Regions from separate parts of the Arthrobacter sp. MP_M4 genome, predicted to be linked through region 1. Evidence: riboswitches for the same ligand, from Rfam matches in the RefSeq annotation. Region 1 holds a riboswitch; each other region holds the start of a gene.
The links. A riboswitch is a leader RNA that binds a small molecule or an ion and turns the genes downstream of it on or off. The one in region 1 is predicted to bind cyclic di-AMP.
Positions count from the first base shown of each region.

Region 2: it holds a riboswitch for cyclic di-AMP, as region 1 does, so the genes downstream of both, RCH15_RS11600 (NlpC/P60 family protein) here and RCH15_RS11985 (hypothetical protein) in region 1, are expected to answer to the same signal.
Region 3: it holds a riboswitch for cyclic di-AMP, as region 1 does, so the genes downstream of both, RCH15_RS18100 (C40 family peptidase) here and RCH15_RS11985 (hypothetical protein) in region 1, are expected to answer to the same signal.

Region 1 is NZ_JAXCHX010000015.1:4,313-14,012, forward strand. It holds gene RCH15_RS11955 (transglycosylase domain-containing protein) at 11-2,164, opposite strand; gene ggt (gamma-glutamyltransferase) at 2,401-4,230, shown strand; gene RCH15_RS11965 (mycothiol transferase) at 4,301-4,813, shown strand; gene RCH15_RS11970 (universal stress protein) at 4,940-5,398, shown strand; gene RCH15_RS11975 (DNA alkylation repair protein) at 5,451-6,098, shown strand; gene RCH15_RS11980 (hypothetical protein) at 6,118-6,387, opposite strand; cyclic di-AMP (ydaO/yuaA leader) riboswitch at 6,554-6,755, shown strand; gene RCH15_RS11985 (hypothetical protein) at 6,760-7,527, shown strand; gene RCH15_RS11990 (dihydrofolate reductase family protein) at 7,588-8,175, opposite strand; gene RCH15_RS11995 (serine hydrolase) at 8,461-9,471, shown strand; gene RCH15_RS12000 (DUF5129 domain-containing protein) at 9,546-9,700, opposite strand, start outside.
Region 2 is NZ_JAXCHX010000014.1:14,664-24,363, forward strand. It holds gene RCH15_RS11560 (helicase-associated domain-containing protein) at 1-1,391, opposite strand, end outside; gene RCH15_RS11565 (hypothetical protein) at 1,402-1,635, opposite strand; gene RCH15_RS11570 (cold-shock protein) at 1,814-2,197, shown strand; gene RCH15_RS19100 (DUF3027 domain-containing protein) at 2,201-2,914, shown strand; gene RCH15_RS11580 (MFS transporter) at 2,959-4,323, shown strand; gene serC (phosphoserine transaminase) at 4,345-5,472, opposite strand; gene RCH15_RS11590 (metal-dependent transcriptional regulator) at 5,726-6,424, shown strand; cyclic di-AMP (ydaO/yuaA leader) riboswitch at 6,565-6,780, shown strand; gene RCH15_RS11595 (M23 family metallopeptidase) at 6,785-7,606, shown strand; cyclic di-AMP (ydaO/yuaA leader) riboswitch at 7,754-7,913, shown strand; gene RCH15_RS11600 (NlpC/P60 family protein) at 8,223-9,077, shown strand; gene RCH15_RS11605 (HNH endonuclease) at 9,295-9,700, shown strand, end outside.
Region 3 is NZ_JAXCHX010000039.1:87-9,786, forward strand. It holds gene RCH15_RS19155 (universal stress protein) at 443-667, opposite strand; gene RCH15_RS18095 (hypothetical protein) at 779-937, opposite strand; gene RCH15_RS18100 (C40 family peptidase) at 1,135-1,995, opposite strand; cyclic di-AMP (ydaO/yuaA leader) riboswitch at 1,999-2,151, opposite strand; gene RCH15_RS18105 (hypothetical protein) at 2,288-2,527, opposite strand; gene RCH15_RS18110 (hypothetical protein) at 2,615-2,905, opposite strand; gene RCH15_RS18115 (hypothetical protein) at 3,289-3,585, opposite strand; gene RCH15_RS18120 (Dyp-type peroxidase) at 3,878-5,155, opposite strand; gene RCH15_RS18125 (copper chaperone PCu(A)C) at 5,155-5,763, opposite strand; gene RCH15_RS18130 (copper resistance CopC family protein) at 5,817-6,377, opposite strand; gene RCH15_RS18135 (hypothetical protein) at 6,486-7,094, opposite strand; gene RCH15_RS18140 (GntR family transcriptional regulator) at 7,386-8,165, shown strand; gene RCH15_RS18145 (hypothetical protein) at 8,162-8,686, opposite strand; gene RCH15_RS18150 (cytochrome c biogenesis CcdA family protein) at 8,673-9,542, opposite strand; gene RCH15_RS18155 (DsbA family protein) at 9,542-9,700, opposite strand, start outside.

The DNA.
Region 1 (9,700 bases):
CCGCCGCCCGTCAATCACCGCGATCCGGCTTCTTAGTCATGGACTCGGGCGGCGGCGGAAATTCATTGGTGGGATAAAGCCCGGCCACCTCGAGCATGTAGTTTGCCCACTGCGGCCCGGCAAGCATGTAACCGTCGATGGCCTTGTAAAACTTGCCGTTGACGGTGATGTTCTGGCCGGGACGCTTTTGACCCTCCAAAGCGTCTCCAAAGAACGAGGCAGTGGAGACCCCGGAGGTGTACCCCACCACCCAGGTGGCGCCGTTGGTGTTCGACGTTCCGGTCTTGGCTGCGACAGGGAAACTGCCCTGAACTTTGGGCTTGATATAAACACCGGAGCCCTTTTTTAGGACGTCCTGCAGGACGGAGTTCACCCCGCGGGCAACGGTGGGCTTGATGGCGTCGCGGCAGGACGTCGTCTCGGCAGGAAATTTCTTTCCCGCCGCATCGCTCACCTCGACAATGGCAACCGGCGCGCAATACGTACCGTCATTGGCGAACGTTGCAAACGCGTTGGCCAGCACCAGAGGCGCAACACCAATCGCCCCTAGCAGGTTCCCCAGCTGATGCATATTCACTTGCGCGTTATCCAGGCCGCTGTGGATCCCCACCGCGTCCACTGTCTTCTGGATGCCGCAGAAGTCCAGCTGGGCGGCCTCCGCGAACGTGGCCGTGTTGATCGAGTTGTACAGTCCGTAGTCGACGGGCATGGAACGGTAGTACCCGGCGTCGTTGTTCTGCAGGTCATCTGCCGCGCCGCGGTTCCGCTCCTTCGTGTTGTAGGCGCCGAGAACCTTCCCGCAGCTGGATTTCCACTTGAAGTCGAGCGGATATGTCCGGCGGGAGGCATCCACCTTCTCCGCCATCGACTTGCCCTCCTTGAGCCATTCCGCGAAGGTGAAAGGCTTCATAGTGGACCCGGGCTGGAACCCGCCGGCGCCATTGAGGTCGTTGCCTTCGGCGTCCCTGGAATCGACGTTCAAGTTCAGCTGGGTATCGAACTTGCCCGGCTCGGGTAGGAACACGGTGTTCTGGGCCATGGCCAGGATCTTTCCCGTTCCTGGCCCGATTGAGACCAGCGAAGCGCCCCACTTATCCGGGTTGGCCCCGGCCGTGGCATCGACCTGTTGCTGGGCCGCCGCCTGCAGCCTGCTGTCCAGCGTGGTGGTGATGGTCAGCCCGCCGCGGTACAGCTTCTTCACGCGAGCGGGGAGGTCGACGCCATAGGCCGGGTTGTTGAGGATGAGGTGCGAGACGTAGTCACAGAAGTAAGGCGCCATCTCCGCGCCTGCGCAGCCCTGCTTCCCTGCAGTGATGTGCAGTTCCACCCCGGTGGCGACGGCGGCGTCGTAGTCGGCCTGGGAAATCCTGCCGAGGGTGAGCATGGCGTCGAGGACCTGGTTGCGCCGCTGCATGGCGTTGTCGGGGTAAACCTCGGGATTGTAGAAACTGGGGCTCTTCACCAGGCCGGCGAGGAGGGCGGCCTGCGGCAGGGTCAGATCTTTGGCGCCGGTGCTGAAGAAGTGGCGCGACGCCGCTTCGATGCCGTAGGCATCCCGGCTGAAGAACACAATGTTCAGGTAACCCGCCAGGATCTGGTCCTTGGTGTATTTCTTCTCCAACTCAATCGCGAGCCGCATTTCACGGAGTTTGTCGCCGATGGACTTCTGCCCGTTCAGGACAATCCGATCTCCCTTGTCCGCCGACATTAAAGACTCGTTGAGGACGTTGGTAACGTACTGCTGGGTGAGGGTGGAGGCGCCTTGCCGGCCGCCCTTGGTCAGGTTGGAGGCCAACGCCCGCAAAATGCCTTGTCCGTCAACACCGCCGTGCTCATAGAAGCGCCGGTCCTCGATGGCGACAATAGCGTCCTTCATGAACGGCGATATTTGGTCTAAACCGACGCGTACCCGGTTCTCCGCATAGAACGTGGCGATCGTCCTTCCGTCCGCCGTGAGGACTTTGGTGGACTGCGATGGCGTATCCACCGTCAATTCCGCCGGCAGATTGTTGAAAAAGATGATCGATTGCCTGGCAGCAATGCCGGCACTCGCGACGGCGGGCACCAGGAGGCTGGCGGCAAGCACGCCGCACGTCGCGCTCACGACGAAGTATCCGAAGATCCTCCAGAGGCCAGCGGCAAACTGGGAACCAGTCCGTGCCATGTGCTGACTGTAGCGGGGGACACGGTCCGCGCACTACCCAAGTGAATCGGCGCGAGTGAATCGGCGCGAGTGAATCGGCGCGGCTGGATCGGCTCCAAGTGAATCGGCGCGGCTGAATCGGTGCGGCTGCCACGCGGAGGTTTGTACGAGTCACCGCCGGACGTTGAGTGTCGGAGTCAGGAGGCGTAGCGTGACAATAGTTGTCAACACAACTGTGACGAAGCAGGCGAGAGATCATGGGACTTCTGACGCGGAGGCTGGCGGCCCTCACGGCGGCCGCGGCCCTGAGCGTGACAGGCGGCGCCGTCGCCGCCCCCGCCAACGCCGATCAGCGCGAGACGGTCAAAACCGCGACGGCCACCGGCTATGGGGGTGCTGTGAGCACCGTGGACCCGGAGGCATCCGCCGCGGCGATCGACGTCCTCCGCGACGGCGGCAACGCCGTTGACGCGGCCGTCGCAGCGGCCGCCACCCTTGGCGTGACCGAACCTTACAGCGCAGGGATTGGGGGCGGCGGCTACTTCGTCTTTTACGACGCGAAGACCGGCAAAGTGGGCACCATCGACGGCCGCGAGACGGCACCGGCGGGCATGCCGCGCGATGCGTTCATTGACCCCGCCACGGGTCAGCCGTACCGCTTCACGCCCGAGCTGGTCACCAGCGGCGTCTCCGTCGGTGTCCCCGGCACGCCGGCCACCTGGCAGCGCGCGCTCGACAGGTGGGGGACCGTCAGCCTTGCTGCGGCCCTCAAGCCCGCCATTGATGTGGCGGCCCGTGGCTTCCTGGTAGACGATACTTTCCGGCAGCAAACCCTGGATAACAAGCTTCGGTTCGAAGCATTTGCCTCGACGAGTACCCTCTTCCTCCCGGGTGGTGACGCGCCCGCCGTCGGAAGTGTCCTCCGGAACCCGGACCTCGCCGCGACCTACCGGCTCCTTGCACGTAACGGCACAGACAGCTTTTATGGCGGCCCGCTCGCGGCCGAAATTGCCGCGACCGTCCAGTCGCCGCCCAAGACGGCCACCACCACATTGCCCGTCCCTGCCGGCCATCTGACGACGTCGGATCTTGCCGCCTATCGGTCCCTGGACCAGGCGCCCACGCACGTGAACTACCGCGGTTTGGACGTGTACGGCATGGCGCCGTCCAGCAGCGGCGGCACCACGGTGGGGGAAGCGCTGAACATCCTGGGCCCGTCCAACCTCGCGGAGCAGCCAGCGGCCGGTGCCTTGCATCAATACCTTGAGGCGAGCGCGCTCGCCTTCGCGGACCGCGGTAAGTACGTGGGCGATCCGGCGTTCGGCGACGTCCCCACCGCCGCGCTCACCGATCCGCTGTTCGGCAAGGAGCGCGCCTGCCGGATCGATCCGCTCCAGGCCGCCGTGAAGCCCGTCGCCCCGGGGGATCTCTCAGCGTACGACGGCGTGTGCCCGGCGGCCGCCGCCGCGTCCGCCAACGAGCTGGATACCGAAAACATTTCGACGACCAACATGACCGTCGCGGATAAGTGGGGAAACGTTGTCGAGTACACGCTGACGATCGAACAGACCGGCGGATCCGGCATGGTGGTCCCCGGCCGCGGTTTCCTGCTCAACAACGAGCTCACAGATTTCTCCACCGTGTACGACGAGGTAGACCCGAACCGGATCGAGCCGGGCAAGCGCCCGCGCTCGTCCATGGCGCCGACCATCATCCTCGAGGAAGGCAAACCGTTCCTCGCGCTCGGTTCCCCCGGTGGATCGACGATCATCACCACCGTCCTGCAAACGATCCTGAACCGGGTGGACCTGGGCATGACCGTCTCTGAGGCCATTGCTGCGCCGCGCGCCTCGCAGCGGAACACGGCCAAGGTCACGGCCGAGCCGGAGTTCATTACGGCGTACGGAGACCTGTTGACGCCATACGGCCATCAGTTCACCCCGTCGGGCGACGCCTTCACCTCGGCTGCGGAAATCGGCGCCGCGACTGCCATCGAGTTCAGGCCCGACGGCGGCATGGTGGCGGCCGCCGAGCCTGTGCGGCGCGGGGGCGGATCCGCGATGGTCCTCTGCCCGTCGTCGGGATAGTGCCCTATCCGGCGGTGCGCTCTCCGTGTAAGCATGAGGATTCAGCGACGACGCACGGTGAGGGGACACGATGAAATCCAAGGAACTGCTGCTGGACGCCTTCGGCCGGATCCGCGAAGCAGTGGCCGCCACCCTCGACGGGGTGGACGGGGACGCCCTGCTCCGCCGGCCCGCCGGCAACGGCAATTCCCTGGCGTGGCTGGTCTGGCATCTCAGCCGGGTCGAGGACGCACAGATCGCCGGCGCCTCCGGCCTTGAACAGGTGTGGACCGCGCAGGGGTTCGTTGGCCGCTTCGATCTGCCCCTGCCCGAGCGCGACACCGGCTACGGCCATTCGTCCGAGGAGGTGGACGCCGTCAAGGTCCCGGCGGAGCTCCTGCTGGAATACTACGACGCCGTGCACCGCCAGACCGTGGCGTTCCTCGAATCCCTCGGCGACGAGGATATGGATCGGGTCATCGATACGCGCTGGAACCCGCCCGTCACCCTCGCAGTGCGGCTGGTCAGCACCATCGCCGACTGCCTCCAGCACGCGGGGCAGGCAGCCTACGCGAAGGGCTTGGATCCGGCCCGCACCCTCTAGGAGGCGCCCGCTGCGCCACCCGGGTGGGAGCGGTGAAATTGGGTCGTGCGCACCTTGACACTGACTTTCGCGCCCGCAGACACTGAAGAGTCCACGCTGCTCACGAGATGCAAGGGAACGGAACACATGACCAGCACAGGTTCGTTCGTGATTGTTGTCGGGTTTGACGGTTCCGGGAATTCCCACAATGCCCTCAGGTGGGCCGTTGACGAAGCAAAACAGCGGAACGGCGAAATCCGTCTTCTCACAGCCTGGGCGAAGTCCCCGCTCGCCTGGTACCCGGCGCTGCTGGAAACGGCCGCGGGCGAGGTCGTAACGCAAGATTCCCCCCACCAAGCAGCAGAGACCATGCAGGCTGCTGCCCTGACGTTCGTTGAGAAAGCGGGGGTGTCCGCCACCGGCCTGGTCGTCCAGAATGATTCGGCGGCCTCTGCACTCCTGGAAGCCGCCCACGACGCTGATCTGGTGGTGGTTGGCTCCCGGGGGCACGGCGGCTTTTCCGGCCTGCATGTGGGGTCGGTGGCAACACAAATCATCAATCATGCACCGTGCCCTGTCCTGGTGGTCCGGCCCAAGACTTCCTGAGGGCGACCGCCGGTGCACCGGATCCGGATCCGGGGTGCGGAAGAATGTCCCCATGAGCGAAGCCGGCGATTTCATTGACAGGGCGCTTCAACGCGAGTCATCGTGGAGCCGTGCCGAGGAAGCGGAAGGACGGTTCGGCAGCGGTCACCGATACTACGGCTCGTCCGTCGGAGCTGTGCGTGGGACGGTCCGCGACACCCTGCGCCGGCATCAGGATCTGACGCACGATGACATCACCGCGTTGAGCTCCGAGTTGTGGGAGGTGCCCGTCTTCGAACGCCGCCTCGCCGCCGTCGTGCTCCTGCAGTCAAAGGTCCGCGTGCTGACCAACACCGACCTGACCCGGATCGAGGGCTTCGTGCGCACGGCCCGGGTGGACGCGCTGGTGGATCCGCTGGCGCTCGACGTCGTCGGACCGCTGGTCGGCGGACTCGACGTCGTAGGGAGGGTCCGCGCCGACAGCGTCCTGGACCGCTGGGTGCGGGACCCCGATGCCTGGCTTCGCCGCGCGGCTGTGCTGTCTCCGCTGCCGGAGTTGCGCGCCGGTGCGGGAGACTGGTCCCGGTTCGTCCGACACGCCCGCTCGGTGCTGACGGAGCCACCGGAACGGCGGGACGGCGACGCGGATGCCGCGGGGGCCGTCACCCTGGTGCTCGCCGAGATGGCCAAGCACCGGCCGGAGCTGAATTTCCAGGAGTAAACTCCGCCCCGGCGTTTTCTTAGCCTGCCGGGCGGCGCTCCACCACCGCGTAGGCCTTTTCGTCCAGGAACACCCAATCGGTGACCACCATGAATCCGAGGGCGTCCACGCGGTCATTCAGCACGTGGATGTCGAAGCCCCCATCGCGTGGTTCCGCATCCCAGGTCGAGACGTGGACCTCCCCGTTCTCCAGGACCAGCAGCTCGGTGTTGACGTTGAAATCTTCAGCTGGCTGCGTGCTGAGCTGGCAAATCGCCACACTGTGTCGTGGGACGTTGATGGTGTTCATAGTGGGCCCTCCGCGTCGAGGATACGGTGATGGCATCACCTTACGCCCCGGGCTGAAACGGGAGCCACGCTGCTGGACGGACCATCCCCGCGGCCACCTCGATGTGACAGGCTGTGATCGTTCCGTTACCGTTGATGGGTGCCTGTTGTTTCCGAGACGGGCTCTCCCCAGCCGATTGCCTAACTCTGTCGCGGCCCGGGGACAACTCGCAGCAACGTCCGGCAGAGACGGGGAAACCACATTTTGACCCGCTTTTTTCAGGGGTCTTGGGGTGAAGCCGCACAGCCCGTTACGATCGGGCCCGCGTGCGGCCGGGTGACTCCCATCCGAATCCGACAGCTCACCTCGCAGGCATTGGGAGAGGCTCCTTTAATGACTTTTAGCAATACCCGTGCGCCCAAACGCGTTTCCGCCGGCACCATCGGCCGCCAGGCCGCAGTTCTCGTCGCCACATCAGGGATGGTGCTCAGCGGCGCCATGGCCGCAAATGCAGCCGAGGCTCCCGCCCAGCGCGACTCCGCACCGGCGTCGTCCGTTGACGTCCAGGGCGCGGTGTCCGCGCCGGTTATGGCCGACTCCGCAGTACAGATCACCTTCGAGCGTCCGGCCGTAGTGACCACCCCGGCTCCGGTCGTTGAGGCGCCCAAGCCCGTTGAGGCGCCCAAGCCTGTGGCAGCTCCGAAGGCGGCTGTCGCAGCAGCGGCGCCGGTCCGTGCCGCGTCAGTGGCCCCGGCCGCGGCACCCGCCGCAGCCAAGGCCACCGTCAAGGTTCAGGCTGCCCCCGCCCCGGCCGCGGCACCCGCTCCGGCCGCGGCAGCAGGCGGCGTCAACGCCACGCTGCTGGCCGTAGCCTACGGCCAGATCGGCATCACCCAGGACTGCACCGCCATGGTGGAGAAGGCCCTGAACGCTGCCGGCATCCCGGTCGGTGACATCGGACCGCGGGCTTTCCTGAACTACGGCACGGTCGTCGGCACCCCTCAGCCCGGCGACATCATTGTCCAGTCCGGCCACGTTGCCATCTACGCCGGCAACGGCCAGGCTATCAGCGGCGGCATGAACGGCGTCAACGCCACGATGGCCCACCCGCTGTCCTGGCTGACCGCCACGGGCCCCGTAACGTTCGTCCGCGCCGGCTAGCACCACCGCTTAGCTCTGCGTACAGCAGGCCGGTTGATCGGTTGCCTTGGGGGCAGCTGATCACCGGCCTTCTGCGTCCCCGGCGCCGGGGTCAACGTCGTACCGCAGCAGCACCACGCCGTTGCCGAAGGCACGGGTGTCCAGCAGCTGCAGCGAGGTTGTGTCATCGGCAGCCTGGAACAGCGGCTTGCCCCGTCCCACGAGAACCGGGTGGACGTAGACCCGGTACTCATCAATCAGGCCCAAGTGACGGAAAGTCGCCGCGAGGTCCGAACCGCTTAAGGCGAGGTCACCGCCGGGCTGCTCCTTGAGCGTCATCACCTCATCCACGACGACGTCGCGCACCACCCGGGCGTTCCACTCGGCTTTATCCAGGGTCCTGGAGTAGACAATCTTGGGCATGTCCCGCCAGATCTGTGCGAACTCGACCATCGGGGGAGTGCTTAACGGGTCCTGGTCCGCCGTCGGCCAGAAAGCGGCCATCAGCTCATACATGACACGCCCGTCCAGGAAAGCGCCCATGCTCCGGAGCTCGCTGTTGAAGTGCCGGTGCAGCTCATCATCCACCCGATGCCAGCCCAGGTCCCGCTCCGGACCCTCGATGAAGCCATCGAGGGATACCTGCATCATCAATACCACCTTGCGCATGGCGTTCTCCTTTGCGGCGCTGCGGACTCTTGGCGGACGGGGAGTTTCAGCGTACTCCGGGAACCCCTGCCGGGGCAGGGGAGCATGGAGCGGCCTTCAGCACTGATGGACGGGTCCAAGATTTCTACAAGGTCCGGGCTTGCATTGACGCACGGTTGGGAGAAAGATGTGGGGAAGTTTGGACCATCCACGGACCTACGTTTTCGGAGGTAGAGCATGCCTGCGAGCCCGCCCGTGGCAGTAGACACCGGCTCACACCCGACCCTGTTCCGGGGATGAGAACCTATGCAGTCATGGGGTCCCGGCCGGCACTTCAGCAGCGGCCGACACACGTCCACGTCGGCCCGCCGGACCGGCCGGCGCCTGCCCGGAACTCCTGACCGGTTCCGCCCGCACCTCCTGGTGGTACTGGTGGCCGTCCTCGCCTTAATCTCGGCCGCCACCATTTACGCCACCATCCAGGCCCGGGATCCCGTTTTCGCCGAACCGCCGGCTCCCGCCGCAACGTCAGCGACTGCCGCCGGCGCCGCCCCGACCGTGCCGTCGCCCCCGCCCCCGGCGCCGGTCCCGACGCCGTCCGCCACCGCCGTCGTTCCTCCCACGCCCGCGATTGGTCCGGCGCTGGATGAGGAGATCAACAACGTCATCCAATCCAACAGCGCCTACCGGGTGGGCGTGGCCCTCGTGGATGTGGCGGACGGAGCAGTCCACGAGTATGGGGCGAAGAACAAGTTCGTTGCTGCCAGTACCGCTAAAATTCTGGCCGCGGCGTCGTATTACCATCTGGTGGAAACCGGCAAAGCCTCTTTGGGGGCACGGATGGGCGCGTCCACCTCCGGACAGCAGATCCGGCAAATGGTCCAGCAAAGCAACAACGATTCGTGGGCCTTGATCATGGCCGCGATTGGTGCCCGCGCCCTGACGAACTATGCCGCCACCCTGGACATCCCCTACGACCGGTCGGTCAACAGCCTCACGCCCGCGGAGATGGCGAAAACTCTGACCGAGCTGTACAGCGGCAGGCTGCTCAACGCCGAGAACACCCGGCAGCTGCTGTCCTACATGCAGAAAACCAACTTCGAAACCCTGATTCCGGCCGCCGTGCCCCCTGGGGTCACCGTGTTCCACAAATACGGCCTGCTGAACGGATACCTGCACGACTCGAGCATTCTCGTGAGGGGGGACAAGGCTTACGTCTTTGTGGTGTACACCCAGGGCAGGGGCCTATCGGACATGGCTGCCCGGACGCGAATTATCCACCAGCTCACCACGACGGTCGCCGCCGGGCTCTTCTGACGAAAAAATCCCCGTCCCGGACACCGCCGTGGCTCCCTGACGGCGGGTCCGCCGTCGAACGCTGGAGAGGCGCGCTAGAAGCTCGACGAACTTCCCGACCCGGAGAAGCTGCCGCCGCTGCCGCCGTAGCCGGTGGTGCTGCCGCCGCCGCCGCGGGCACTGCCGACACTGCTCACCCCGGTGTTGAAACCGGAGTTGAAGGTGGGCACCGAGAAGAAGTAGTACGCGG
Region 2 (9,700 bases), on a different contig from region 1:
GCGGCAGCGGCCTCCGCGGTCAGTTCGGCCAGGATTTCAAGGATCCGTTTCCGGACGACCGGGGCGTCCGGACGCTGGGCTTCGGCCGAGAGCGCATTGATGGTGGTGCCGGCCATGCCGCGGTGAAGGGCGGGGACCGCCGACTGGCCGGAGACCGGCTGGCCCACGAGGGAGGGCGCCCGCTCGCTGGCGAGCCAGGCGTTGACCAGCCAAAGCCATTGTTCCTGCCGCGGCAGCGTCAGCCATTCAAGCTGAGCAGGCTGGACCCAGGCGGAACTGTCGACGTCAAGCCGGATCAGGCCGGCAAGAGCACATAATTCCGCCAGCACGCCGGCCTCGGGCAGCTGAACCCGCAGCGCGTCCGCCAAACGCTTGAGCTCCCGGACGCCCACCCCGCCGCTGCGCAGGGTAACGAGGGGCTGTTCCCGCAGGACGTGCAGCAATTCGCCCACCAACCGCAAGGTCTCGGCGATCGCGCCCAGCGCGGCGTTGCGGCGCAATCCGGCTGAGGTCCACCCCAGCTGCGGGACCGGGGGAGTCAACGCAAAGTTCTCGATGATATACCCGCCGCGCAGGGACACCCCCACGCTGTGCGGGAGTTCGACGTGGGCGGCGTCCAGCGGCACCAGCAGCCCGCGCGCGAGAAGCCAGTCCACCGGTCCTACGTCGGTGGGCTCGTGCAGCACGCACGCGCGCCGTTGCGCCTGCGGAACCGCGCCCATGGCCCAGTTCCCGAAACGTGCCAGCAACGCCGTGGTGCGCTCAGGTGCGGTCTCCAGGATCTGCCGGAGCGACTCCGGTGTGTCCGTCCAGTGCTGCAGCGACAACGCAGCTTCCATCGGGGTGGCCGCGGGGGAGATGGCCGCGCCGTGGTGGTGCAGTTCCCCGACCAGTTGCACGGCGCGCTGGGCGAAGGCCGGCTGGAGCCGCACGAGTTCGGTGTAGCTGCGCCCCAGCCCGGCCGGGTAAATCCCGATCACATCCTTGAGGCTGCCCACCGGCAGGTAGTAGTGGTGCTTTGCGGAGGCCGGGGCGGTGCCGTGCGGGGGTTCGGCGCGGTGGACCAGCGCCAGGTCCTGCAGCGACTGCAGCATCCTTTCAATGGCCGCGAGGGAGGCGCCGTTGATCAGCTTCTTCAGCGACGGGGCCGAGGCGCTGTGCCCGGTGTCCGTGTTGGTGCACAGGTGCAAAGTTTCCAGGACCTGCATTTGCGGACGGTTGAGTCGCTCCAAAGCGCGCTGGACGCTGACGCGGCCGCTGGCGCGGGCCGCGAGGGCGGCAAAATCCGGCACACCGGGGGAAATGAGGTCCGGCCGCGCAGCGAACAGGGCCCGCAACGAGTCATCGCTTCGTGCCTGCAGGTCTTTGCTTAGCGCGCGGATAAGGGACATCAGTGTCAGGTTACCTTCCGTCTGGCTCTCGGGTCCGTCGCCGGGATGCGGCGCCGTCGATCACGAGCAGGAGCATCAACAGGAACGCCACCGGAAGCCCGTAGAGGGCGGTGGACGTCACCCACACCGGCGGCACGGCATGGTTGAACGCCAGCCCCATCACGAGGCCGACAGCAGCGAGCGACAGCATGGCGGCTGCTGCCGCAGCGATCAACAGTGGCCGCCGGAGACGCAGTTCAGTCATGGGGCTAACGCTAACAGTCCGGCCCGCACCGTGCCCCGAACGGCCAAAGTGGGCTCGGCACGATAACCTTGGGGGAACAGACCAACACGGTCGAGGCAGTCATCCCTTGAACCCGCATATCCATGCGGATGCGGTGGCCGCCGGCCGCGTCACCAGCAGAACGAAGAGGGTTGATTACGTGCCTACCGGCAAGGTCAAGTGGTATGACAAGGACAAGGGCTTCGGATTTCTCGCGGGCGAGGACGGCCAGGAAGTCTTCCTTCCCAAGTCGGCGCTGCCCGAGGGCGTAACCGAGCTCAAGGCGGGCACGAAGGTCGAATTCGGCGTGGCCGACGGCCGCAAGGGCGCCCAGGCCCTGGGCCTGCGGGTGCTGGACAAGACCCCGTCCATCGCGAAAGCCAAGCGCCCCAGCGCGAGAGATCTCGCCCCGCTGGTGCAGGATCTCGTCAGCGTCCTGGACAACCTCTCCGGAACTCTGTCCGCGGGAAAGTACCCGGAAGGCAACAAGGGCAAGGCGATCGCCGTCGCCCTGCGTAAGGTTGCCGACGAGCTGGACGCGTAGGCGATGACTCCGGAAACTGACCAGACCGACGCCGGGGAGCAGACCGCCGCCTGGGCCGGAAATGCCGGAACGAAAGACGGCTCCAAGCCGCGCGCGGGGGTTCCCGTCTGGCGCACCGGCAAGCCCGACGCCTTCCTCGCCGACGCCGTCGACGCCGCACGTACCGCCCTTGAGGGCATCGCTCCCGCCGAGCAGATCGGCCGGCACCTGGCGGCCAAGAGCGAGGGCGACCGTCTGGTCACCCACCTCTTCGAATCCAAGCTGGCCGGTTACGGCGGCTGGCAGTGGTACGCCGTGCTGACCCGGAACTCCCGGTCCAAAGTGGTGACAGTCGACGAGCTCGGCCTGCTGCCCTCTGAGGACTCGGTCCTGGCGCCGGAGTGGATTCCTTGGGCCGAGCGGGTCCGGCCGGGAGATGAGCAGGGCGATGACATTCTTGAAGCCGCCGGCGCTGTCCCCTCGGAGGACGTGATCGAGCCCGAGCCTGCCGCCGGCGCGGATTACGGAAACGCAGACGACGAGGAAGACGACGACGGTTCGGCGGAAGACGATGCGCCGGAGGACGACTCCGACGACGCAGACGGCAACGCGGACGGCGCCGGCGACGAGTACGACGCCGATGACGTTGACGACGACGATGACGATGACGATGACGACTCGGAAGCGGCCGCCAGTGTCGGTCCGGACGACGAGCGCCCCGCGGCACAGGCTGACTAGCGGTTGAAACCATCAGGGTCGCGGCAGAGTGAGGGCTGGACATGATGTCCACCTTCAAGTCCCTGCATATCCTGAACTACCGGATCTGGTTCATTGGGGCAATGGTCTCGAACATCGGGACCTGGATGCAGCGCACGGCCCAGGATTGGCTGGTCTTTGACCATCTGACCGAGCATGATGCCAGCGCCATGGGGATCACGATGGCCTTGCAGCTCGGTCCCCAGCTCTTCCTCGCCCCCGTGGCCGGGCTGATGGCCGACCGGTTCAACCGCAAGCAACTGCTGGTCATGACCCAGTCCGCCATGGCGCTGCTGAGCGCCGGCCTGGGCATTCTGGTGATCTCCGGCGCGGCCCAGCTCTGGCACGTCTACGGCTTTGCGCTGTTGTTGGGCCTCGTGTCCGCCCTCGATGCTCCGGTGCGCCAGACGTTCGTCTCCGAACTGGTCCACGACGAGTTCCTGCCCAATGCCGTGGCCCTGAACAGCGCCTCCTTCAATGTGGCACGGATGATCGGACCCGCAGTGGCCGGTATCCTCACGGTCGCGGTAGGGCCCGGTTGGGTCTTCCTGATCAACACCCTGACCTTTGTGGCATTGCTGCTGAGCCTTTGGAAGATCCCCACCAGTTCGTTGCGCCAGCTGCCCCGGGCCGCGCCTGGGAAAGGCCGGATCCGGGAAGGCCTGCGCTACGTGCAGTTCCGGCCGGACATCGTTGTGGTGTTGGTGGCAGTCTTTATCGTGGGGACCCTCGGACTGAACTTCGTGCTGTTTATCGCGGCCATGGTCGGCACGGAGTTCGGCCTGGATGCCAGTGCGTTCGGGCTCATGAACTCCATCATGGCGATCGGCTCCGTCGCCGGTGCCCTGTTGTCCGCCGGCCGCCAAAAGCCGCGGCTGCGGATAATCTTCGGAGCTGCCGGAGCTTTCGGCGTGGCGTCCGGCGTAGCCGCATTGGCCCCCACCTACTTCTGGTTCGGTGTGGCGCTGGTTCCGGTGGGGCTCTTCGCCATCACGATGATGACGAGCGCCAACGGGTACGTGCAAACCACCACGGACCCGGTGATGCGCGGGCGGGTGATGGCGCTTTACATGGCCATTTTCATGGGCGGCACCCCCATCGGGGCACCGTTCGTGGGCTGGGTGGCGAATGTCGCCGGTCCACGCTGGTCCCTGGGTGTTGCTGCTGCCTCGGGCATCATCGCCGCCCTGATCGGGCTGGGCTGGATTGTTCGGGCCAAACACCTGCGGATCAGGTTTGACCGCCGGGCCCGCGGAATCCGGCACTTCCGCGTCGAGTCCGCCGGCGCACCGGGCCCAACCGGCCCGAACACCGCCGTGCCAGGGGGCGGCCGCCCCGACACAGACGGCGCCGCCCGGGATTCCAACCCGGACGACGCCGTCGAACGCTGACGCAGCGGCGTCCGGCGCGGGTTATTTCCTCAGTTCGCCCACCACGAAGTCGATGCATTCCAGCAGAGCCGACACATCATCCGGCTCGATCGCAACGAACGTGGCGATGCGCAGCTGGTTGCGGCCGAGCTTGCGGTAGGGCTCCGTGTCCACGACGCCGTTGGCGCGGAGCACCTTGGCGATGGCCGCAGCGTCGATGGAGTCGTCGAAGTCGATCGTTGCAATCACATTGGACCGTTCCTCCGGTTTGGCCACGAACGGCGTGGCGAACTCCGAGGCCTCCGCCCAGCGGTAGATCCGCCCCGCAGAGTCCGCCGTCCGCGCCGAAGCGAAGTCCAGCCCGCCGCTTGCGTTGAGCCACTGCACCTGGGCGTCGAGGGTGACGAGGGTGGCCAACGCCGGTGTGTTGTAGGTCTGGTTCAGCCGCGAGTTGTCAATCGCCGTCTGGAGGTCCAGGAAGTCCGGTATCCAGCGGCCGCCGGCTTTGATCCTCGCCGCGCGCTCCAGCGCCGCCGGGGAAAACAAGCCCAGCCACAGGCCGCCGTCGGAAGCAAAATTCTTCTGCGGGGCGAAGTAGTAGACGTCGGCCTCTGCGACGTCCACGTCCAGCCCTCCGGCAGCGGAGGTGGCGTCCACCAACACCAGGGCACCGTCGTCGGCGCCGGCCACCCGCCGCACCGGAGCGGCGACGCCGGTGGAGGTCTCGTTCTGCGGCCACGCGTAGACGTCCACGCCGTTCTCTGCCCGCGCCGCCGGGCGGGTACCGGGCTCGGACGTGATGATGGAGGACTCCGCGAGGAACGGAGCCTTGTTGGTGGCGGCAGCGAACTTCGAGCCGAACTCACCGAAGGACAGGTGCTGTGCTTTGTTCTCCACCAGACCGAAGCTGGCAACGTCCCAGAACGCCGTTGATCCGCCGACGCCCAGGATGACCTCATAGCCTTCGGGTGCCCGGAAGAACTGGCCGAGCCCGGTCCGGACCGACCCGACAAGATTCTTGACCGGCGCCTGGCGGTGCGATGTCCCCAGCAGCGCCGACGCGGAGGCAAGGGCCTCCATCTGTTCCGGACGTACCTTGGACGGGCCGGCGCCGAACCGGCCATCCTTGGGGAGGAGATTTGCGGGAATCGTGATGCTGGTGTCGCTCACAGTGGCTCCAATTTTCGGCTGGTACTAAGTGTGGCCCGGCAGGGTGGCTGCAGCGGAGCCTGTCGTTTCATTCTGCCTGACTGGCCCGCGGGGCAAGCAAAGCGGCCCGTCACAGTCCGGTCATTGAGATTATCCGGAGTAATTCAAATTAGACTAAGCTGGCCTGCGAACGTACGGCGGACCCCGCCAGGGCGCCAGCAGCACGCGGTACGGTGGAAAGCACGCAGGGACGGCGCTTGAGGAGCGGAGCTGAATGACGGATCTGATCGACACAACCGAGATGTATCTCCGGACCATTCTGGAACTCGAAGAAGAGAACATCGTTGCTCTTCGTGCCCGCATTGCCGAACGGCTGCGCCACTCCGGTCCCACCGTGTCCCAGACCGTCGGCCGGATGGAGCGCGACGGGTTGGTGGTTGTCTCCGGTGACCGGCACCTTGAACTGACCGAAACCGGCCGGAGGCGAGCCATCGGTGTCATGCGCAAGCACCGGTTGGCCGAACGGCTCCTCGCAGACGTCATTGGGCTCGACTGGGCCTACGTCCATGAGGAGGCCTGCCGCTGGGAACACGTGATGAGCGAACGGGTGGAGCGGCGGATCTTTGAGCTACTCGACCACCCCACAGTCTCGCCTTACGGCAATCCGATTCCGGGCCTCGCGGAGCTTGGCGGCCTGCCCTCTTCACCCTATTCCGACGGCGTGGTGAACCTGCTCGACGCCATGGCCGGCTACGGACCCGGTTCGGTGGTCAGAGTCAACCGGCTGGCGGAACCCATCCAAGTTGAACCGGAACTGCTGGTTCAACTCGATGAGGGCGGCATCCGGCCGGGGGCACTGATCTCATTGGAGCGCGTCGGTGAGTACATTTCCGTGCGCGTGCCGGACATCGAAGGTGCGCTGGAACTTCCTCCCGAGGTCGCCGCCCACGTTTTCGTTACCGTCGGGTCATAACCGCCGCCCTCAAGCTCGCGGACGCCCAAAGGTGGCGCACAAGATGGATAACGGATTTATCTCTGGACAGCTTCATCGCCTATAGTTGAAAACAAGCACCGATACCAAACCGTTATCTGATCCGACGCCGAGCTCTGCCAGCGGACCAGTTGCAGTATCACTTTCTGGCAGGGGCGGGGGAACCACTTTTTGGCTGTTCAGCGGCCTCGGGGTGAAGTCCGTCAGCGGCAATCACGTGTAACCAGAGGACTCCGCTGGAGCCCTCTGTGTCTGCGTGCTTGCTACGGCGGACCGGGTCTTTGATCTCTCTGACCCGAATCCGACAGCTAACTCCGCAGGCTCTCCAGAGAGGATTCGTCTTTGACCACCCAAACCGCAAGGGGCCGCCGCCGCGCGACCGGCGCCGCTCCGGAGCCGCGCCCGGCCCTTGCTGCCCCCGCCGACCACCCGCGTGAAACGCACCGAGACGATCGCCGGGTCCGCCGCAGCGCGTTCCGCCAGGTAACGGACTTGGCCGCCGCCAGCGGCGTCGGCCAGAAGGCCGGGATTGCGCTGGCCGCCACGGGATTAATACTCACGGTGATGGCCCCGGCGGCCGCACCCGTGATGGCCATAGACACCGGCACCGTGTCCGATGCCGTCCCCGCCGCGGTCCAGCCCGCCATCACGGCCGCAGACGCAAAGATCGACTTCAACCGCAGCGCTGTCACCACCCAGAGCGATCCGGACGGGAAGCTCAAGCAACTGCTGAGCGCCCAGTCGGTCGGCTCCATCACCCGCGCAGCGTCAACAGGCGTGCTCGGCGCGCCCTTGGACGATTTGAAAACCGCGTCGCCGTTCGGCTACCGCGTCAGCCCGATCACCGGCGGCTCCGGCGAGTTCCACCGCGGCCAGGACTACGCGGCCCAATGTGGCACGGCCGTCCACGCCGCGGCAAGCGGCACCGTGACCTTCACGGGCTGGCATCCCTACGGTGGCGGAAACCGGGTGGTGGTCGATCACGGTAATGGCCTGGAGACCACGTACAACCACCTGTCCTCCGCCAGCGTCAAGGTGGGCCAGACACTCGCCCGCGGCGATGTCCTGGCGCTGAGCGGCACCACCGGTGCCTCCACCGGTTGCCACCTCCACTTCGAAGTCATGGTCAACGGCGAAGTCGTTGACCCGACCGGATGGCTGTAGAAATCTGATGGGGTGCTCTCAAATTCTGGGAACACGCCGTGACCCGAATGTGACATTCGGTCCGCACTGCTGTACCGTTTGACCTACGCCAACTTTTCCGAAGTTGGCGCTCTTGAGTGGATTGCCTAGCTCTGCCACCGCTCAAGGTCCGTTCGCATGACATCGTCTGGCAGGGGCGGGGGAACCAATTTTGGTCTTCGCAAGAAGACCTTGGGGTTAAGTCGTAAAGCTTCCTACGGAAGCCGAGCGGCCGGGTGACTCCCATCCGAATCCGACAGCTCACCTCGCAGGCATTGGGAGAGGCTACTTTCGTGTCTTCACGCCACAATGCTGCGCTTTATCGCGCTTGCGCGGCTCCTACGAGCCCGCTGGAATCCAACGTTTGTGCCGCCCTTGCCGGCGCCCGAACCGGACTCCGCACTGCCGACTCAATCTCTGCTGAGTCCGGCCCGCAGGCTATGCACCTGCAAGCAGTTCCCGCTTTTGGCGCGTCTTCGCAGTACACCCTTCGCTAAGTAACCCATTTCGGGGCGATCCGGCGTACCCCCAAGATGCCGGAGCGTCCTCAGCCTGCGCCCAAAAAGCGCAGACCCAGGATCACGAAAGAGAGAACTTAATGACTATTCGTGCAAACGCACGGCACCGCGCCGAGGTCACCAAGACCAACTCGCTGGCCGTTATTGCCAAGACCGTCGGCGGCAACGCCGGTGGCATGGGCCGCCAGGCCGCAGTTATCGCCGCAGCGTCGGGCCTTGTCCTGACCAGCGGTATCGCAGCCAACGCTGCTGAGACCAATGTCCAGCGCGAGTCCACGTCGGCTTCCACTCTCGACGTTCAGTCGGCCGCCCCGGCGACCATTTCCGCTGCTTCCACCATCGCGATCTCCTACGAGAAGCCGGCGGTCACCACCTCGCCGGCTCCGGTCGTCGAGGCACCGAAGCCCGTCGTGAAGGTCCAGGAAGTCCCCGCTGCCACGGTTGCCCCCGTCGCAGCCGCCCCCGCTGCCACGGTTGCCCCCGTCGCAGCCGCCCCCGCCGCCAAGGCTGCCCCCGCGGCCAAAGCTGCCCCCGCCGCTACCCGCACCGCAGCAGCTGCCACGGCAGCGGCACCGGCCGCCACCCGCGCACCGGCCGCCGCCAGCGGCAAGGGCGCCACAATCGCAGCCGCTGCCTACGCCCAGCTCGGCGTTGGCCAGGATTGCACCGCACTTGCCACGAACGCGCTGGCCGCTGCGGGTATCAACTACCACGGCTGGCCGGCAGGTTACCTGTCCCTCGGCCGCACGGTAAGCGCTGCGGAGGCACAGCCGGGCGACCTCGCCTACTACCAGAACGGTGGCTCCGGCATGGCCCACATCGCTGTCTACGTCGGTAATGGCCGGGCAGTTCACGGCGGCTGGAACGGTGGAACCACCTCCCTGCAGAGCGTCAACGTCGGCTCCGGCCCGGTGTTCATCCGCGTCGGCGGCTAAGTCGCGCTGAAGCAACGCACAGGACCCTTGCCATTGTGGCGGGGGTCTTTTGCGTTGCCTTGAACAATCCAGCCTTCGAGCGGGTCGCTGACGGGAAAAAAATTCGGCGAATTGCCATGTCCGTGTTTACTCTTATTTAGTCGATCCATAGCCCGACCATGCAGAGGGCAGCCGGCCCTCGTGCCCCTGGCGGGTGCGGCCGTGAAGAGGTATGCGGATGCGCACTCTTGTGCTGAATGCTGGATATGAACCGCTGGCGGTTGTAACCTTCCGCCGGGCACTGGTCCTTGTGCTGACGGGTAAGGCCAGTGTTGTCGCGGAAGGGGAGGATCCCGTCGTCGGGCCGCAGGACGTCCTGGGTCGGCCTTCAGTGATCCTCCTTCATCGCTACATCAGGCCCCGGTACAACACCACGACGGCGGTGAGCCGCCGGGGAGTGCTGCGCCGGGACGGTCACCGCTGCGCGTACTGCGGCAAAGCCGCCCACACCATCGACCACGTCCAGCCCAAATCACGGGGTGGGGCGGACTCGTGGGAAAACCTCGTCGCTGCGTGCCTGCGGTGCAACAACGCCAAGGGCGACCACACTCCGGCGGAAATGGGGTGGAAGCTCAGCTTCTGCC
Region 3 (9,700 bases), on a different contig from region 1:
AAAATTCCGGATGCGGTAGGGGCGGGCGCCGCGCTGGCGCCGGTGCTGCTGGCACCGGTGCTGGTGCTCGATGTAGGTGCGGACGAGCAGGCGCTGAGGCCCAGCGCCAAAGCAGCCGTCAGAAGTATTCCGCCGAATTGCTTGTTCATCATTTTTCTCTTCTCATTGACTGCCTCGTGCCATCTGTTGCGCTGAGACTGCGTTCACGATTAACTTTGACCGGCCATCTCGCACGCATGGGCATACTTCACTTGTCGGCGGACGTTCACGGTACGAGTACGCAGGCCCGCGCGATCGATAGCACTGCTCCGCCCCACTCTTGGCCCAACCCGGATCGCCGAATAGGGGATTAGGTCACTGTCCTCGCAGCCGGGCAGGCTGCCCGAACGAAAGGGACCGTCCTGATGATGTTCTGAGGCCAAGACCAGAGGGGACGCGGGGTTCACACTGTGCGCTGGATCCCGCGCAGGCCACCGGGAGCCCGTGGATTGGTTGTCGACGCTTCAGCTGAGTTTCTGTGCGGGTCGCGGGAAGGTACTACCAGGACCGTCGTGGATGTGCTTTCCCGGACGGCCTGGCTTGCTGAGCCACGAAGGTAGCCGGGTATGCCACTCAGACCGCGTGTTCCGATGACCAGGAGTGGGGCACCGCGTGAGGTTTCTGTGATTTCCTAGGCCGGAGTGCCTGTCAGGGTGAGGCTGTCGCCCGGGAGCCGGGGGTGCTTGCCATTGATTTGAGCAGGAGATTCTGGAGCCAAGGGGAGTGCTGCTTCGTCGGCCTATTCCAGGGAGGCCATGGGCTGCGCACCCTCCGGGAGTGTGTCATTGATCAGGCTTGTGGATGTTGCCGTGGCGCCCAAAGATCCGGCCTTCTGCGCATCTTTGGCTACGGCCTGATGCGACTCCGTGTAGTCCAGGTCCGCTTCGAACTGAGTCATGTCCGGAACGCCGGCGTCTTCTGCGGTCTGCAGCAGGCCCTCCCGCCGGACATCGGCATGGCCGCCTTCGGTGGCTACGGCGAAAACCGCCTCATTGAACTTTCAGAACTTGCACGTGGTGTCTGGCCTGGTTTTTCAGGGCCGTGTACCCGCGGTGCCCGGCCACGGGCGTGGCCAGGCACCCCGGTCTTCAACTGCTAGGCGTTCACCCTGTAGTAGGCGGGGCCGGAGCCGACGTTCACGTCAAAGATGACGGTCTGGTTGCCGTTCCATCCGCTGTGCATTGCTTGTCCGTTGCCGAGGTAGATCGCGTTATGTGAGAATCCCATTCCGCCGTCGGCATAGTAGATAAAGTCGCCGGGTTCAGGCGTCGATACGGGAGTGGCGTAGGCCATCAAAGACTCGGGGGATTCATCGCCGACACCTTGAATTCCTGCCGCTCGCAGAGCCACTTCTCCCAGAACCGTGCAGTCCTGGGTGGCGCCGGTCTGGGCGAGAGCTGAGTTGAGGACCGTCTGGTTGATCGGAGACGGTGCCTTCTGGCCGCCGTCGGAGCTCGCCGGCACCACCGCCGAAGGCTGGTACGTTTCACCGGCGGATGCTGCAGGGGCGATCGGTGCCGGAACAGCTGCCGATTCCACGCCCGGGGTGCCTGCTGCCCCGGAAAGCGTTATGACATCTCCCGGATAGATGATGGAAGACATTTGAAGTCCGTTCAGCGACAGGATCGCGTCCAGGGAGACTCCGTTCAGCGCCCCAATCCGGCTGAGGGTCTCCCCGGCGTTGACGGTGTGGACGGACGCACCCCGGGCGGCCGCCTGGCCAGGAATGACTGCCGAGGAGGAGACAGCCCCCGGTGCAGTTCCACTCTGCGGGTCGGATGCGGTGGCTCCTGCCTGGGCAGGGGCGGCCATGCTCAGCACGAGCCCGGATCCCACGGCGACCAGGACGGCCTGGCGGCCGACCCTGCCCCTGTGGGTGGAGACGCTTCGAGAAATGGTGGACAGTCTGCTGCCGGTGGTGGCTCTGTGGCGGCCGTGGGTATTGTTGTTTGACATTGCTTAACCTCTCCCGATACCTGCGAGGTGAGCTGTCGGATGCGGATGGGAGTCACCCGGCCACCGGACGTTAGTGCCGGCGGCTTAACCCCAAGGATTCATTGAGAATCCATATTTGGTTCCCCCGCCCCTGCCGGAGCTATGTGGTGTAGGGACCTCGGCGGGCGGCAGGGTTAGGTAACAAGCCGAGTGTGCCGCGCCCAGTGGGCGGCACCGCCCTAATCTACACGCAAAATCACAAATGTATAAACATTTAGACTGTATCGTTGCGTCTAGGGGGCCGAAGGGATTTCTATCCGGTATTCGACGTTTCGCGGGGGACCCCTACCGCATAGGTGCCGGGCTGGTCGGTGGGGAACAAGGCGGTCCCGTCGGGGGGCATGGCCACGGGAAGGACATAATCGCCCGAGGTTGAGCTGGCGCCGGAATCGAGTTGGACCCTGGCGCCTGTGCCGTTGACATCCGCGTAGGCCATTCCCGGCCGCTGCGAAATCAGAAACACTGTGTGGGTGGAGTCATCCACGGTGGCCATGCCTGTTGGTGTTCCGTCGACTTTGCCCAGTGGCGGGCCGGTGGTGGGATCGGGAATGACATTAACGGCTGTCCCGGCAGGGTCGGTTCATTCCAGAATGATCACGCACCCGGTTGACGGTCCGTGAGCGCCCTCGTACCGGGCCTTCGTCCCGGACCCGGCAAGGGAAAGCGCGTTGGGAGTGTTGGCGAAGATCAGTCCGTTGCCGGGAGAGGGGCCCGGGACCTCTGTCGGTCCCCATAGGAGGTCCCCGTCCGCGGTCGAGAACGCCGTGGCAACAGTGATGCTGATCCGGTCTTTCGTGTCCTTCCTGGCGTCGGAATCGAGGAGGACAAGTGCCGCTTCCCCGCCGAACTGTGTGGGCGTGGAGTACCGCACGGGACGATGATGGCGCCGAAGGACACGTCTTTCGGCGCTTTCTTCATGGGCCGGGTCATTCTCTTGATTCCCTTGCCCGGCGGGAGGATCGTGGGCCCCGCGGCACGACGTCGTAACGAAGAAGCGCGTTCTCCGTACGCGTCGGTTGTCCATATTGGGAGGCACGATGGTGGCAGGGGCAGTTTTCCGGGTTGTAGTGGGGGTCGACGGGTCAGGCTCGTCGCTGGCAGCTCTTGAATGGGCCGTTGAAGAGGCCATCGGCAACGGTGGTTCGCGGAAGGGCGGCCGTGAGCTGCCAGCTCAGTCGCTGGACCATCCGCAGTTCTTGAACCTTTTAAGTAATTCCTCATTCCGGTATCGATGGCGTGCCGTTGATCCTGCGCTCATGCCGGGGGGCGTGGCTGGAAGTGGAGCGTTTCCAGATAGTTCTCGTCGTACCTCTCTTCCCTGGGTTCATCGTTGGGGTAACCACCGGGAAGTGCGCCCCGGTTCAGACCGGCCAGGAGTATATGCTCCAGCCCCGGCATGGTGGTCATCGTCGTTCTCTGCACAGTTCCGGTGGACAGGGCAGGCATTTTGGTGTTGGCCATATCATCGATTCCAGCCACGCCTGGTGCGACCAGGAGGAAGCCCGCGGCCGCTGCCAGGGCAGGAACCATTGCATTTCTCCATGCGCTCATGCCCTGATCCTTCGCTCCGCACATGGGAACAGGACATCCAAGGCCTGTGGAGAGGCTGTGAAAGCCAGCCCGCAGGGACGCTCCGGCACACCAGCCTCGGGAGAGATTCAACGCCACCATAATGCGCGGTGTTCGCGGTGACGTGCGCGGATATTGAGAGGGTGACGGGGTTTGTCATGAAAGCGCGGATTCTGGCAGTCCCCGGTGCCGTCCTCCATCGTCCCAACGCGGGATCATTTGGCGTATCTCCGGTGCGGTGGGATGGGCGCCAAATGATCCGCGTTGGTGCGGATCAGGCGAACAGGACGTCACCGACGAATCCGCCGTCACGGCACCCCGGCGGGATGGCGAACACAGCCGAGCCGACCGGCGTCGTCCATTGATTGAGCATGTCCATTTGATCGAGCCGGCGCTGGATCGGCGTGAACTGCTTGTCGACGTCGGCCTGGTAGGACACGAATATCAGTCCCGAGTCGGAGACCCCTCCGGCGCCTGGAGCGGCATCGTAGTTGTAGGCCCGGCGAAAGATCCGCTGGGAACCGTCCGCAGGCCGGGCCCGGCGCAGGTGCGAGACTTCCGAGATCACCGGGAACCCGAGCTTGGACACGGCCGCGAAGTCCGGCTCGTCGTGCTCGTGCGTCCCGGTCAGGGGCGCGCCGTTGGACAGCCGGCGGCCTACGGATTCCTCCCGGCCGATGCGGTCCGCTTCGTCCCACTTGTCCAGGTTCATCGCGATCCGGCGGACAACCACCGACGTGCCGTTCTTAATCCACGAGGGAATGTCTCCGCCGCCCCAGACCACCTGCTCGTAGTCCGTGCTGTCCGGGGCCGGGTTTGCGGTCCCGTCCACCTGGCCGAAGAGGTTCCGCATGGTGGTCCCGGATTTTTCGCTGCCATAGGAACGCCGGAAGCCGGCCTGAACCCAGCGGACGGTCGCGAAGCTCCGGCTGTCCTTCAGCAGCATCCGTTGGGCATGCGCCACGGTCAACGGATCATCCGCGCAGACCTGGAGCAGCAGATCACCGTCGGAGAACCCGGGCTGCAGCCGGTCGATGCTGAAGGCCGGCAGCGGTTTCAGCCACTCCGGTGCCTGTGCGGGGTCCACTGCGGCCACCAGGCCGGGGCCGACGCCGAACGTGACCGTCAGCCGGGCCGGCACCCGGGCAAGGTCACCCTCGGTGTCAGCCAGTGCCGGTCTTCCCGCGCAGAGGTCCGCGGCATCGTCACTGAGCAGCCGCAAGAGCGACCTGACGTCCGCTCGCGTCGTTCCGGGCCGCAAATCCAGGGCGACAAAAACACCGTGGGCCTGCGCCGCCGTCGTAATACCCGCCTGGCGGTCGCCGTGAAACGGAATCACGCCGCTGCCGTGGACGCTCTCCGCGGAGTCAACCGGTGCAGTAGTCGCCGCCCGCTGAACGCCCGCCCCGGCGAGCTGGGCGCCGGCCGCGGTCAGCGCCCCGAGCCCAGCGGCGGCGCCGCCGAAGAGCAGTCCGCGCCGTGGGAGCTTCCTCGGGACGCCCGGCCCGTCACTGCCCGCGAAGGAGCCTGCGGGCTGCTTATACCCGGCCATTACTTTGAGGTCGGCGACGGTGCGGAAGGGGTTGCGCTGCCGGCGGCGCCGGACGGCTGGCCATGCGACCTGCCGGCGCCCCCTTCATCGACATAATTCTCGTTGGCGCCGCTGAAGTCCTTCGCCACCGTGGTGAATTCGAAACTGCCGCCGCCCGCCAGCTCCAACGTGAACGTGACGTCGGAACCGGCCACGATGGGCGCGGTTAGCCCCATCAGCATCAGGTGGCTGGCGCCCGGCTCCAGTATCAGTTCGCCGCCGGCCGGGATGACAAAGCCGCCCTCTTTGGACCGCATCTGCATGGCGCCGTCGGGTCCCGCGACGGTTTCGTGCAGTTCGACCATCCGGGCCGCGGGGGTCGAGGCGCCGGTCACGGTGATGTCCGCGTCGGAGGTGTTTTTGATGACCCCGAAACCGCCGGTCATGCCGGAAGCGGCGGCTTTGACCCATGGCTGGTTGACCGCCAGCGCGGCGGAGGCACTGGCCGGGGTGGCGACGGCAGCAGACGCGGACGGTACCGGGGTTGCGGCTGAGGGCGAACAGCCGCTGAGGGCCAGGGACGCGGCGGCGAGAACGGAAAGGGCGGGGTACATGAGCTTCTTGGACATGATGGTGCTCCTGAATCGTGGCGGGCGGCCGCGGAGGGCCGGTCCGGAAAGTGTTATTCGCGGGGGGACTGTGTGTTGCGCTTGATGCGCCGGAGGCCTGCAATGACCAGATAGATGCCGAGACCTGCGGCGGCCGTGATTCCGGCCGCCGGCAGCCAGCCGGGCACACCGGCGCCGTCCCCGGTGCCGGCTGCCGCGTTTGGTTCAGCAGTGGCCGTGGGGTTGGCGGAGGCTGCGGGCGCAGCGGCGGCAGGATTGCCGACGTGGAACCGGTAGCCGCCACTGATCGGGTGACCGTCTGCGGAGACCACCCGCCAGCTGACCTGGTAGCCGCCGTCGGGAAGTTCCGGAAGCGCCTGGGTCAGCGTTTCCCGGCTGAGTACCGCGGCGCCGCTGACCCAGTTCTTGGCGTTGTCATCGACGACACGGACCTCGTGCCCGAGCGTGAGCAGGGGCGAACTGAAGGTCAGGGTGATGCTGGCAGCTGTCTTGTCCAGACGCTCATCGGGCGCCGGACTGGACGAAATCAGCTGGTCGTGGGCAAAGGCCGCCGGTGCTGCCGGAAGGCTGGCGCCTACGCAGAGCAAGAGGGCGGCGAGCAAGGTTGCTCCCAAACCAGGATTCCGCCATGTTTTCAAGGGTCTTCTTGTCATGACCGCTTCCCGCCCCGCCGCTGTCTTGACAGCCTGGCGGGGCTTTTCGGGTGGAAAGGCGACGGGCGCCTAGGACTCGAGCGGAAGCAGGGGAGGCCCGCGATAGCGCGTCACCAGCAGGGGCGCGCCAAGGTTGTGCAGCGGCATGACGGGCCGGTTGGCGGGCAGGGCGGCCGGCGCCGGACGCACCGGCAAGGGCAGCAGAAGCGGGAGGAAAGCCGTCACGCGCAGGCGGATGGCCTGAACCAACTGGGCGACGGCGAGCTCGCCGTGGCGCAGGATGGCCACGGTCAGGACGGCAGCTACTGCGTGACCCAGCCACATCAGTGGCGAGGCGTGGTCCGCCGCGGAGGAGAGGAGGGTACCGGAGGGTTCGAGCGCGGACGAGTGGGCATGGTGGCCGCCGGCCAAGGCGCTGGACGCATGCGGGGCCGCTGCTCCGCTGAACAGCCAGTGGAAGAGTCCCTGGCTCAGGGTCACGCCGGCCGAGAGTCGCCACAGGGACAGCCCGCGGCCCGTCAGCGCGGTGCAGGTCAGCCCGGACAGAGCCAGCGCCAGCAGGAGCAATGGAAGTTCCGGAGCGTTCCCGCCAGCCAGGAAATGCGACCCGGCGGCGATCGAGGTCGCGACGACGGCGCCGATCCAGCCGCGTACAAGGCGCAGGCCGCGTGCCGTCATTCGTCCTCCTCGCTCACGGTAATTCTACAGGCCGTCGAAGACGACTTCGCCGACTTTTGGGTCAGGGTCGTCACTGCCGTCGCAGGGGAACTGGAGTTGGTCAGAGATTGTCCGTTCAGCGCCCAGCGGCGACAGGGCCGGAGGCCAGTATCTCACATACCCTTGGGGGTATAAGAGTTGTTAGCCAAGAATCAGCTGCGTGCGGGGGGCGCCCGGCTCGGGTGCGAAATCGGCGGGATGCAGTAACGTCGTCATGCCAGCAATTTTATGGAGCAATCGGTCGGGAGCGTTGTGACGGATCAACAGGGGCCAGCATCAGCCCCGCGGGAGGCGGGTGCTGAGGAAAAGGCCAAAGGCAGCCCGCTGTGGAAGACCGTCAGCGCCGAACTCCTGCAGGAAGTCCTCGCCGGTGGATTTGCCGAAGGGTTCCCCGGCGAACTGGAACTCGCCCGTCGGTACGGAGTAAGCCGGGGCACGATCCGCGCCGCCCTGGCACCCCTGCGCGAGGCCGGGCACATCACAGCGCACCCCGGGAAGAAGCCGACCGTGGTGGCTGGGAGAAGTACGGCGTACGGGCCCATTTACAGCGTCCTGGCTTCCATCCGGGAATCGGGGATGGAACATCGCAGCGTGGTCCTGGATCAGCGCTCCGTGGTCAATGCGGAGGTGGCGGCCAAGCTCTCGCTCCCACCGGACGCTGAGCTCTTCCACCTCTCCAGGGTCCGCCTCGCTGACGGCGAGCCCATCGGCCTGGACCAGGTGTGGCTCCCGGCAGCGATTGCCGGGAAACTTCTGGAGGCTGATTTCCGCGATGCGTCGCTCTACGGAGAGCTGGACCGTCGGTGTGGCATTGTGCTCGACGGCGGGACGGAGCAGCTCACAGCGGTGCTCGCCACCCCCGCGCAGGCGGCCCTGCTCCGGGTTCCGGAGAGCTCCGCACTGTTGCTGATCGAACGGACCGGATGCCACCGGGCACGCGACCTCGAATTCCGTCGCAGCTACGTCCTGGGTGACCGGGTGGCGATCGCGACCGCCTTTGGCTGCAAGGACACCCCGCGCCGTAGAGGTTAAGGGGCCGCCGGCGGGCGAGGCACCGGGCATCGGTCTTCCGAGGTCGCCCTCTTCAGGAATGCCCACAAGAGCAGTGTGATGGAGACCGTAGCCAGCAGGGGCTGGATCGGTTCGAAATACTGCATGGCGCCGGACGTTCCGAGGGCCAGCAGAACCAGCTTGTTGCAGACCGGACAGCCGACGGCAAAGAAAGAGACGATCGTGCCGGCCGCCCCGAACCGGCCTCTGCCGTCCGATTCTCCGGGGCCGGCAGAGGTCCCGCCGGCCCCGCTTCCGGGTGCGGCTCCCAAAGAGACGTAGGTAGCCAGGAGTAATCCGGTCAGGACGGCCGTCACGCCGAGCACCGGGAAGGACCACCACGTCGGCGGGACTTCACGGCTGAACAGGGGAGTGTTGATCAGATCGGTCGGGACGGCCACCACGAGGTAGGTGACGGCCGCGGCAGCCGCAGCGGCCAGCCAGCGATGCGCCGGCCATTGCGCCAGGGCGGAGACCAGGGCCTCGTACTTACTGTGGATCATCCGCTGCCCCTGTCCTTGCTTCGGACCGATTCCGCCCAGTCACAGGCGATTCGCCGTTCCGGCTTCTGAAGTGCAGGGCCATGCCGAGGGCGAGGATGAAGGCGGCGAACCCTGCGACGATGAGGTCGGGGACGCCGGCGGCAACTTCCGTGGCAGCCGACTCTGCCTGGAACTGGTCTTCAACGGTTAGGACGCCGCCCAAACCGGCTGTGCCGTCGCTGGCGAGCAGGAGCACTCCGATGCCGACGGAAATCAGGCCGGAAATGATCATCAGCCAGGAGTTTGACCAGGACCCGATGGTGAGCGGGCGCGGGCGCAGCCAACGGCGGCCCGAAATTCCCAGCCGGTCCCAGACGAGGGCCAGGACGAAGAGCGGCAACGCCATGCCGAGCGCAAAAATCGCCAGGAGAACCCCGCCGTAAACAGCGCTGCTGCCCACGGCAGCGACGGTCAGGACGGAGCCCAGGATGGGCCCGGTGCAAACCCCTGCGACGCCGTAGACGGTTCCCAGGGCGAAGACGGACAGCCTGGAGGATCCCGTGCCGGCAACCGGGGCCAGGCCGGAGGGAAGCCGGACAGCGGCGATCTGGGCAACGCCCAGGAGGATCACCAGGACCGCCGAGACGCCAATCAGGACCGGCCGGTGCTGCGTGACGAGGGAACCGAGCACGCCGGCAAAGATGCCCAGCGGCACCAGGGTGGTCAGCAGGCCCAGATAGAACAACCCCGTCCGCGCCACAAGTTTGGTCCTGGTGGAAAAGGCGTAAGCAAAGAAGGCCGGCAACAGGAGGGCTGAGCAGGGGCTCAATAGGGTAAGGACCCCACCCAGAAAAGCGCCCGCGTAACCGATATCCATCAGTTGCTCTTGGCCGATTTCAGGGCAGCATCGATGGCCCGCTCGAAACTGGCCAGCGGTTGCGCGCCTACGAGTGGCGTGTCATTGACGAGGAAGGTGGGGGTGCCGGTTGCGCCTATGGATGCAGCCTCTTGGGCGTCTTTGGACACAGCGGCCTT